2 regions of the Paenibacillus sp. OT2-17 genome follow, and region 1 is predicted to be linked to the other one. Evidence: riboswitches for the same ligand, from Rfam matches in the RefSeq annotation. Region 1 holds a riboswitch; the other holds the start of a gene.
What was found. Region 1 has a riboswitch for cyclic di-AMP ahead of GRP75_RS19300 (hypothetical protein). Riboswitches for the same ligand answer to the same signal wherever they lie in the genome.
Positions count from the first base shown of each region.

Region 1 (4,404 bases):
GGAATGACCAAGAAGGCATTTTGTGAAAAACTTAAAATCAGTTCAGGGAATCTCGGTGATTGGAGAAGGGGTAAAACAACGCCGGGTACCACCCATTTGATTCAGATTTCGGACTTTTTTAATGTATCGCTCGATTGGTTAATGAAAGGGATTAAGCCAGGAGAAGGCGTACTTCAGGAGCAGAAGGCTGCTTATTTTTTTGGAGTGATGGGGCCACTGAATTGCCAGGCAGAAGATCTTGAGACGGAAGAACAGAATTTTATTTTAGAATATGTTGAATTTGCGAAATACCGTAAGCAAAAAAGTGAGAAGGATAAAACAAAGCCGGAATAATTTTTTGGCTAAAGATCGTCTGGGTTGAAGACCCGTAAACGAACGAGTGGGGTTCGCTTTACGGGTCTATTTGGTTTCTTGGTGATATGGAATGACCTATATGTAACTGGAATGCTTGTTAGGTTTAGAGTGCGGTGCCTCCTTATAATCGTTATCGTCGATGTTCAGAATTGCAGCAACTTGTTTTCTGTACCTTTGTGCTTTGCGGGTGCCGTGAATCAGATTGGACAAGCGTGAAGGCGGAATATTGTGTGTCTCACAAAATGTTTTCTGATCCAGTCGAAGTTCGACAAGCCGTTGTTTGATGGCCCACCCGAAGGAGGTGACAGGCATTTTGTTATTCAAGAGAAATCGCCCCTTACGGATTCTTGCGGAATAATTGGTGTGTTATAATAATCATCAGTAAACATGTTAGAATTAACCATCTGACACTATGATACACTTTTATACGTGTTTTTACAATCGTAAATGCGTCATTTTGTTGAATTAATTACTTAATTAAGTGCTAGGTGGTTCTGATAATCCGTCTAGAGTCTGCTAATGGTGTGAATTGCGATTATATGTGGATAAAAAACACTCTGCCACCTGAGGAAAGGGACAGAGTGTTTTTCGTGTTGTGACCACATTGGCGAAGCTACGCATCAGGGGGATGCTGGAAGGCGTTTGAATAGACCTGAGGAGGAAAACAGTCTAGGTTCATCCAATTGGTTATTATGGCTCATATAAAGAGGTAGAGTGATGTAGGAGCTGGACCAATGTCTGTGAAGAAAGCGACGCTGAGATGCAGTTGGCTCAGGTTGGTTAAGCTTCTTCCAGGCAGAGAGGAGCTCGCTTGTCATACGCTCCATAAGAGGGTTCTTTTCCTCATAAGGAGGATTGAGTAGCTTGAAGGCATCTTCCACACAGAAGGACACCGCTGCGCTAAGATAGCCGTGAACGGTCTGTTCTACATCGTTTCCGAGGAGGAAGTTAATCCAGGTGTGAACGGTAGCGAGTGTGCCAATCGCATTGTATTGAATGAGTATGGATTCCAACTGGTCAAATTCAAGCCAAGGATAAAGAGCCTTAGCGAGCTTGAGCAGACGCTGACCGGATAGACGAAACTCCTTCACATGCTGCCAGGAGGGACGTTGGGTATGCAGCATCTTATCAATGAGGGCGATCCGCCAACTGTCATTCTGCTGGATGGCGACATACAGACTTTTGATAGCCATGCCGTCAACGGTTGTAAATTGAGGATACAAATCATCCAGCATGTAATGTTCCAGGTCTTGTAGACTGTTCAAATGTCCGTTACGCGATAGTTTCTCCAGTCCGTTAAAACGGGTGAAGCCACCAACAGGTAGGGAAGGGTCCAACAATAATGCATAGTTCAGCAAGCGGTTGCCTTTATACAAGGTGGTTCGCCTCCTCGAAGTGAATCCTTATGTTATGTTATTTTACTTTTTACTTGGGGATAACGAAAAATATTCGAAATATATGTAATATATATTTACATTTAAATAGCTTTTGTGTCAAATTAAATATTCTTATCGCTCATATATGTTAGTTAAAATAACGTATAAAATAATTATTATATTTTTGTTTACAAATAGTTGATGAGAGAGTATAATAAATCTGTTGCCTCATTACATTATGATTTGCGGTCGTGGTGGAATGGCAGACACGCTATCTTGAGGGGGTAGTGGGCGTACGCCCGTGGAGGTTCGAGTCCTCTCGACCGCATTATATGCAAGACTCAGTTAAAAAAGCATCCTGACACGGTTTACGTGAAGGGATGCTTTTTTTGTTAAGCATTTTTCGTTAAGCATTTTTCGTTATATCCTTTAGCCACAGAAGCAACGGTAGACAATAGGTCGTTTATTAACTGATAAAGAAGGATGTCAGTTTTGCTGCAAAAGCTTCTCTATATCTCCCGCCAGCTTATCTGGAGTGGTTTGCGGTGCATAGCGCTTAAATACGTTACCTTCTCGTGTAATTAAGAATTTAGTAAAATTCCATTTGATCGCTTTGGACCCTAATACCCCCGGAGCAGTTTGGGTCAGGTAACGAAATAAGGGGTGCGCTTGATCGCCATTGACATCTGTCTTGGCGAACATCGGAAAGGTAACACCATAATTGATCTGGCAAAACTCGGAAATCTCCTCGCTGGAACCTGGCTCTTGTTTGGCAAATTGGTTGCTGGGAAATCCCAAAATTTCGAGCCCCTGTTCATGGTACTGGTCATATAGCTCTTGTAGCGCTTTGTATTGGGGGGTTAACCCACATTTGCTGGCAGTGTTCACGATAAGCAGAACGTTCCCTTCATATGTGGATAACGGAATTTGTTTCCCTTGCAGGGTGTGCGCATCATATTCATAAACGGTCATAGTATCTCTCCTTATTCAATATTCAGCAATTAAATTGTAAGCAATTAAAAGCAAGGTTGCAAGTCTGGAAAAGCTGTATCAAGCCTTTAGCCGCTGTAAAATCGTATTTTGTTCAAAACAGTAAATCGCACCGCAAATGGAGCGAATTAAGGTGTTTCTTCTTATAAAAGCGGGTTCAATCGGTGTTTAGCTGGTACATATAGCGTATTTTCTTCTCTTTTTACAAAAAAAGGCCAAAAACGCTCTACCCTACGCCAATATTGACATGCTTGTCATTTTCGAAAAGGGATGAAAAACAGAGATTGAAGGAGCTGTGAGAAGCATAGTTGCATTGTAAGCGCTATTATTAATATTCTAGGCTCTAAAGGCCGATTTATAACCCCGCAGTTGAGCTTTACAGTCTTCCATGCGCGGGTGTATGATTCAAGACGTAATTTCAAATTAACTTGAATGAAGCAACAACGAAATGTCTATAGCGCTGAATTTTGCAGTTGCAAAAGCGGGGGAACCAATCGAGATTGTACGGCTTCGGAAGCCGTGTGTCTCATGGGGTGAATTTTCAGGTCAAGTGCCAGAAATAGGGCGACTCTCACGTCCGAATCCGACAGCTAACCTCGTAAGCGTACAGGGAGAGGCAACAAACCGCCGTGTGCAGCCATGGTTTATTTTATCATGGATATGTAAGAAGCCGGAGGAAAGCCTTTTTCCTTCGGCTTCTTTTTGTTGTCTTTTTATACCGGGAGAGGAGCTACTGATGGAAGGTCGGTTAATTATTGTCACTGCACCGAATGAAGCGGGCAGAAGTTTTGTGAAATTGCTTATTTTCAAAAAATTGGCGTTTGCAGTTCTCACGAATAGCGCCCAGGAGGAACGACAGCTCAAAAAAATGGGTGTGGAGCACATTGTCCGCATCAATACCATGCAAGCGGGAAAATGGAATTTTCCAAAAAAAGAAATTGGTAGTGTGTATTTGTTCGAGAACAGCTTGAATCTGACGTGCCGTTTCCTGCAAATATGTCGGCCGCTAACATCGGAATCGATCTATGTTATTACGCACGGCTGTAATCCACAAGGAATTTATCGGGGATTGGGAGCGGATCATGTGATCTACACATTGAACGGAGAGGTGGGTTTTCTGCTGAACGGATAAGCACTTATAACATAGTTGTTTTATGATTTTATGATCAAATAAGAATGGCGATCTGAGGACCGATACGGAGGGTATAAACATGATGGATATATACATGCTGCTCGTCATGGCTGTGAGTTATGGAGTGATACTGCTGTTTGTACGCTGGTGTGATGCGCAGACCTCTAAAGGAGGACGAAGAGGATGATCGTTATACTTGGGCTTACGGCTATTGTGTTTATGTATTTAATCTACGCACTCCTGAACCCTGAAAAGTTCTAGTCAGCTATAGGGGATAGAGCGGGCGGGAACAACAGATCTGAATATTAAGCATCATAGGTAGCGGGTTTTCGCAAACGTGTGCACACAATTGGTGCTCTGGAAGCAGGTCTGTTGTTCCAAACGCAGGAGCATTTTGAAGGAGGAATAAAGGATGGAGCTGCTTCAAATTGGAATTGTGATCGTCATATTGCTGCTCTTGGTAAAGCCAGTGGGCACCTATATGTATCATGTATTCTCGAATGAACCCAATCGGACGGATCGGATTTTTGGCGGAACAGAAAAGCTGATTTA
Region 1 is NZ_WUDQ01000273.1:9-4,412, reverse strand. Features, by position in the region: gene GRP75_RS19325 (helix-turn-helix domain-containing protein) at 1-333, shown strand, start outside; gene GRP75_RS19320 (hypothetical protein) at 430-678, opposite strand; gene GRP75_RS19315 (urease accessory protein UreF) at 975-1,712, opposite strand; tRNA gene GRP75_RS19310 (tRNA-Leu) at 1,976-2,058, shown strand; gene GRP75_RS19305 (glutathione peroxidase) at 2,217-2,702, opposite strand; cyclic di-AMP (ydaO/yuaA leader) riboswitch at 3,169-3,341, shown strand; gene GRP75_RS19300 (hypothetical protein) at 3,457-3,852, shown strand; gene GRP75_RS30675 (potassium-transporting ATPase subunit F) at 4,036-4,113, shown strand; partial or broken gene GRP75_RS19290 (potassium-transporting ATPase subunit KdpA) at 4,265-4,404, shown strand, end outside.

Region 2 (4,404 bases), on a different contig from region 1:
ATGTAGCTGCTTTCCGTTACAATAACCAATACCCAGCACATTCCCTAAGGCCATACGGCGTGCAGCAGCATTAGGATGGGTGATGAGTCCAGCATCAATCAGGTCCGCCCACTCAATCAGCGGGTCGGCGCCTTCCACTGTCGTATGGACCCGTGCAAGAGCGTGTCTGATCGCTTCCGGTGAGGCATTCTCCACGCCAATATCTCCTTTACGCGTCGCTTCTGCCTCGGGTATAAAGGCCTGCTTGCAGCCGGGTACCTTGGAAGCGATAATCTTACGGATGCGCTCCCCTGCATGATCGGGATCGGTTAAAATGATGACCCCCCGCCGCTCCTGCGCCAATGCAATTTTACGCAGCGTCATTTTATTAATGGCTGAGCCGCCAGTTTCTATCGTATCCGCTTCAACAGCGCGGCGAATGGCCACCGTATCATCCCGGCCCTCTACCACGATCACTTCCTTGATCATTTGCGTTTCCCTCCACTGCTACACAGCAAGCTATATTTATCTTTCCCTGCTTTTGAAAACAAAATAAGAAGAGGATATCCTCTTCTTAGCATGGCATAACTATGTTGTTAATACTATCGCATTGCCCTCAACATACACAACCTGTTTTAGTTGATTTCAGGCTTTATCGGTCCGATAACATAAACGGTTTTACCGTGCTTACGACCAAATTGGTTGGCTCGGCTCAAACTCTCATAATACACATCGATTTTGTGGCCTTTAATCGCGCCACCGGTATCCTCCGCACGGCGGAAGCCCACCCCTTCGATATATACCCACCAGCCGATTGGAATTACACTCGGATCGACCGCGATGGTGCGTCCTTCCGTGACACGTGCGCCGGATGCAGTACGTGTACCGATACCTGGCTCCTGTGAGGAATACGCCGTCATGGAGACATTTTGTAAAACTTTGCTATATTTAAAATTGACGCCTGCTTTACGGACAGCACTGCCCGAACTAACCGTTGTTGCCTTAACCGCATCATTGGGACCGACGGAAGCAGCCAGAACGACCGGTTTTTTCTTCGTTCCTACTGCAATGACTTTATCCACACGGTTCTGTGCAACTTCCTTGTTAACCAGCTGTTTGGATACCAACTTTCCATCATGATATACCTTTTGAACGTGCTGGACGACCACACCCGATTTGCCGCTTTGAATGACCCGATTATCGCCTTTATAAAGACTCGGATCGGCCGTTTTGATGACCTGATAAGGCACCTGTTTTTTCTGTTCGACCTGCTGTTTCTTCACACGGACGATTTTTATGTCCATGTTAGACGAAACAGAGGCATCCAACGCAGGATAAACTTTATCCGTTGATGATAATTTATAGCCCGAGGTACGAATGGCACCTTCTACTGTATTTTCTGTTGTGTACAGCTTTTTCGTCTCATTGCCTGAAGATACTTTGACTTGATTGGCACGTTTAATGACTACGCGATCGCCATCCTGTATTGCTCCATTTAGCGGCATGGAAACTGTATCATGCGGCTGAAGTGAAATGGAATGCTCGCTCAGCAAATCTTGAAGCTTGGATTCCCGGGTTTCTACCGCAGACGCCTTGCCATCGATGACAAAAAAGACTTGTTTTTTAGATTGCGTGTACATCAGAATTGAAATCATAATCGTTAGCGCGATTAGAAAAATAGCAACCAAAGCAGCCTGGCGCACATTCTCTTGCTTCCAACGCAATACGTAAGACATGCTGGATGAGCGTGACTCATGGGTATCCTTTTTTTGGAAAATGCCCATTTCCTCCGTCCTCCTTACATAGCCCGCCGTCTGGAGTAAGACATAGTTGAGATTTGACGTGACTATAACAGATTTTCTACAAGACAAGCCCAAACTGCGACTGTCCTGCACCATGTACCCGTCTTCGCGGCATGCTGTCCTCCCCTGTTTAACCACAGTATGATGACAGATTTTCTTTTATTCACAACAAAAAAAGCCAGAGAAAGAGACTAGAGAGCTCTTTCGTGGCTTCCGGCATGTGTGAATATGCGGGAAAACTCATGCACGAGATGGCTTCTCTCTTGTTACGCTTACGGGGTTAGCTGTCGGGTTCGGACGTAGAGAGTCGCCCTAGCTTGGGTCAACCGCTCATGGCGGTCGCCTTCACATTCACCCCGAAGACCCAGAAAGAAATCGAAATACGGCTCCTCCACCTATTCAATCCCATCCGGGGAAAGAATTTAGGTCGAGCCGGCTGGCGGAAGAGACGTTCCCTTCTTGCACATATGCCGGACGTACTGTAAGCCATATCGGTTCCCCCGTTCCCTGTAAAAGGGACTCAGCGAGACTGGTTCATGAAATGACTTGTTGATGTTTACATTCAAACAACAATTCACTGAAAAGATGATATCCTGTTTCTATGCATGTTGTAAAGCAGGTTTCAAGTACATTTTTTAAAATATTCGGTTAAAATATTGTAATATTCTCGAGTTTCCTGCAACAAATTCATGATTAGCTTCGTCTATCTCTTTATTTTGATCGATTTCTTCACTTTTTCATTGAATGTCAAATCGTTCCAGGGCATTTCGGGTCGTTATTGACACTAATTCCTCCACTGTAATCCCTTTGATTTGGGCTGCAGCCTCTGCTACCAGTCTCACATGTGCAGACTCATTTCGCTTCCCACGAAACGGATGAGGCGTCAGATAGGGAGCATCAGTTTCAATGAGCAGACGGTCCAGCGGCACCTGTGCGAGCACCTCTTTTGGCTGCTTGGCATTTTTGAACGTTATTGGACCACCGAAGGAAAGGTGAAATCCCATATCCAGCACCATTTTGGCAGTTTCCCAGCTACCCGAAAAGGAGTGCATGACTCCGCCAATCTCACTCGCTTTTTCCTCGCGCAAAATCTTAACAATATCTTCATGTGCATCCCGGTTATGGATAACAATGGGCATTTTGAGCTCACGAGCCAGACCAATTTGATTTCGAAACACCCGATGCTGCACATCCTTCGGTGATGTATCCCAATAATAATCCAGACCGATCTCTCCGATGGCTACAACCTTTTTATGACTGCATAACGATGCAATCCATTCTAGATCGCCCTCCTGCATTGTAATAGCATCCTGCGGATGCCATCCAACTGCCGCATAAATAAAATCATACGTCTCGGCCAATTTCATAGTGGATGGAATGGTCTCACGATTAAATCCGATATTGATCATCCGTGTTACTCCTGATTCGACAGCACGTGCTATAACTTCTTCACGATCTTCGTCAAATTGTGGCGCATCCAAGTGAGTATGAGTGTCGAATAAATCCAAGGTTTACATCTCCTTTTTTTACTTACATTTCTATATAGTTGTCTATTCTTTGACAAAATAATTCCTTATTTCGGCAGGAAGCCTGTCTTTTACCGCGTTCAATTTATTCTGGGGAAAATACATATGATATTTTCCTCGGTGAATACCACTTATTGAGCGCACAATTTCCGAAACTTCGGATATTTCACTCACCTCGCCCTGACGTCCAAGCAGTAAAATCTGGTTGTCCGTCGAGCCACCCTGCCGAAACACATCATAAGGAAGATCTGTCGGAAAATCAATTTCAAAATCATATTCAGGGTGCAAACCAGCCTCTTTCAAAGCTTCTCTAATACTGTCAATGGTATCTGTATCCATATTTTCAATCTCTACATATTTATACAATCTACGGTCCATAAAACGGCTGCTCAAATCGCTTAAAATTTCGTCCTTTTCTCGTTTCCACTGGCTAAATACGGTCTGGATTAATGACTCGTCGAGCATCAGATATTGCTCTACTGTAAGCTCTCCTTTCAACAGATCCGGCAGCGGGTCCAGCAGAAAACCAAACTCATATCCGTTTTTAAACAATTCCTTTGCTCGCTTGAAAATTTTACGTAAAAGGATTTCCGAGCTGCGTGTTACAGGATGAAAATAAATTTGCCAATACATCTGGTAGCGTGACATTAAATAATCTTCTACTGCATGCATGCCTGATTCCTTCACAACAATTCTCCCATTATGAGGACGTAGCAGTCGTAAAATACGATCCAAATCAATTGTGCCGTAGTTGACACCTGTCGAATGAGCATCCCGCAACAAATAATCCATACGGTCAGCATCTAGCGGACTGGTTACCAAGTTGACAACGATTGGCTTATCATACGTTTTGGCTATAACCGCAGCCACCTTTTGTGGAAGCTTTTCGTCGACTTGCCGTAGCACAGCGTTGATCTTCGTGTCTCCCAGTACAATGCGGCATGTCCAATCCTCATGGTTCATATGAAAGGCTTCCTCAATTGAATGAGAAAATGGGCCATGCCCCACATCATGCAATAAAGCTGCACATAGAGCAACCAGCCTTTCCTCCTTCGGCCAATCTGGGAAATCTCCACGTTCAAATTGAGAAATAATAC
Region 2 is NZ_WUDQ01000005.1:81,115-85,518, forward strand. Features, by position in the region: gene rnmV (ribonuclease M5) at 1-468, opposite strand, end outside; gene GRP75_RS03175 (resuscitation-promoting factor) at 615-1,763, opposite strand; cyclic di-AMP (ydaO/yuaA leader) riboswitch at 2,035-2,317, opposite strand; gene GRP75_RS03180 (TatD family hydrolase) at 2,519-3,289, opposite strand; gene GRP75_RS03185 (HD domain-containing protein) at 3,332-4,404, opposite strand, start outside.
Region 2: linked by a shared signal. The riboswitch ahead of GRP75_RS03175 (resuscitation-promoting factor) and the one ahead of GRP75_RS19300 (hypothetical protein) in region 1 are both predicted to bind cyclic di-AMP.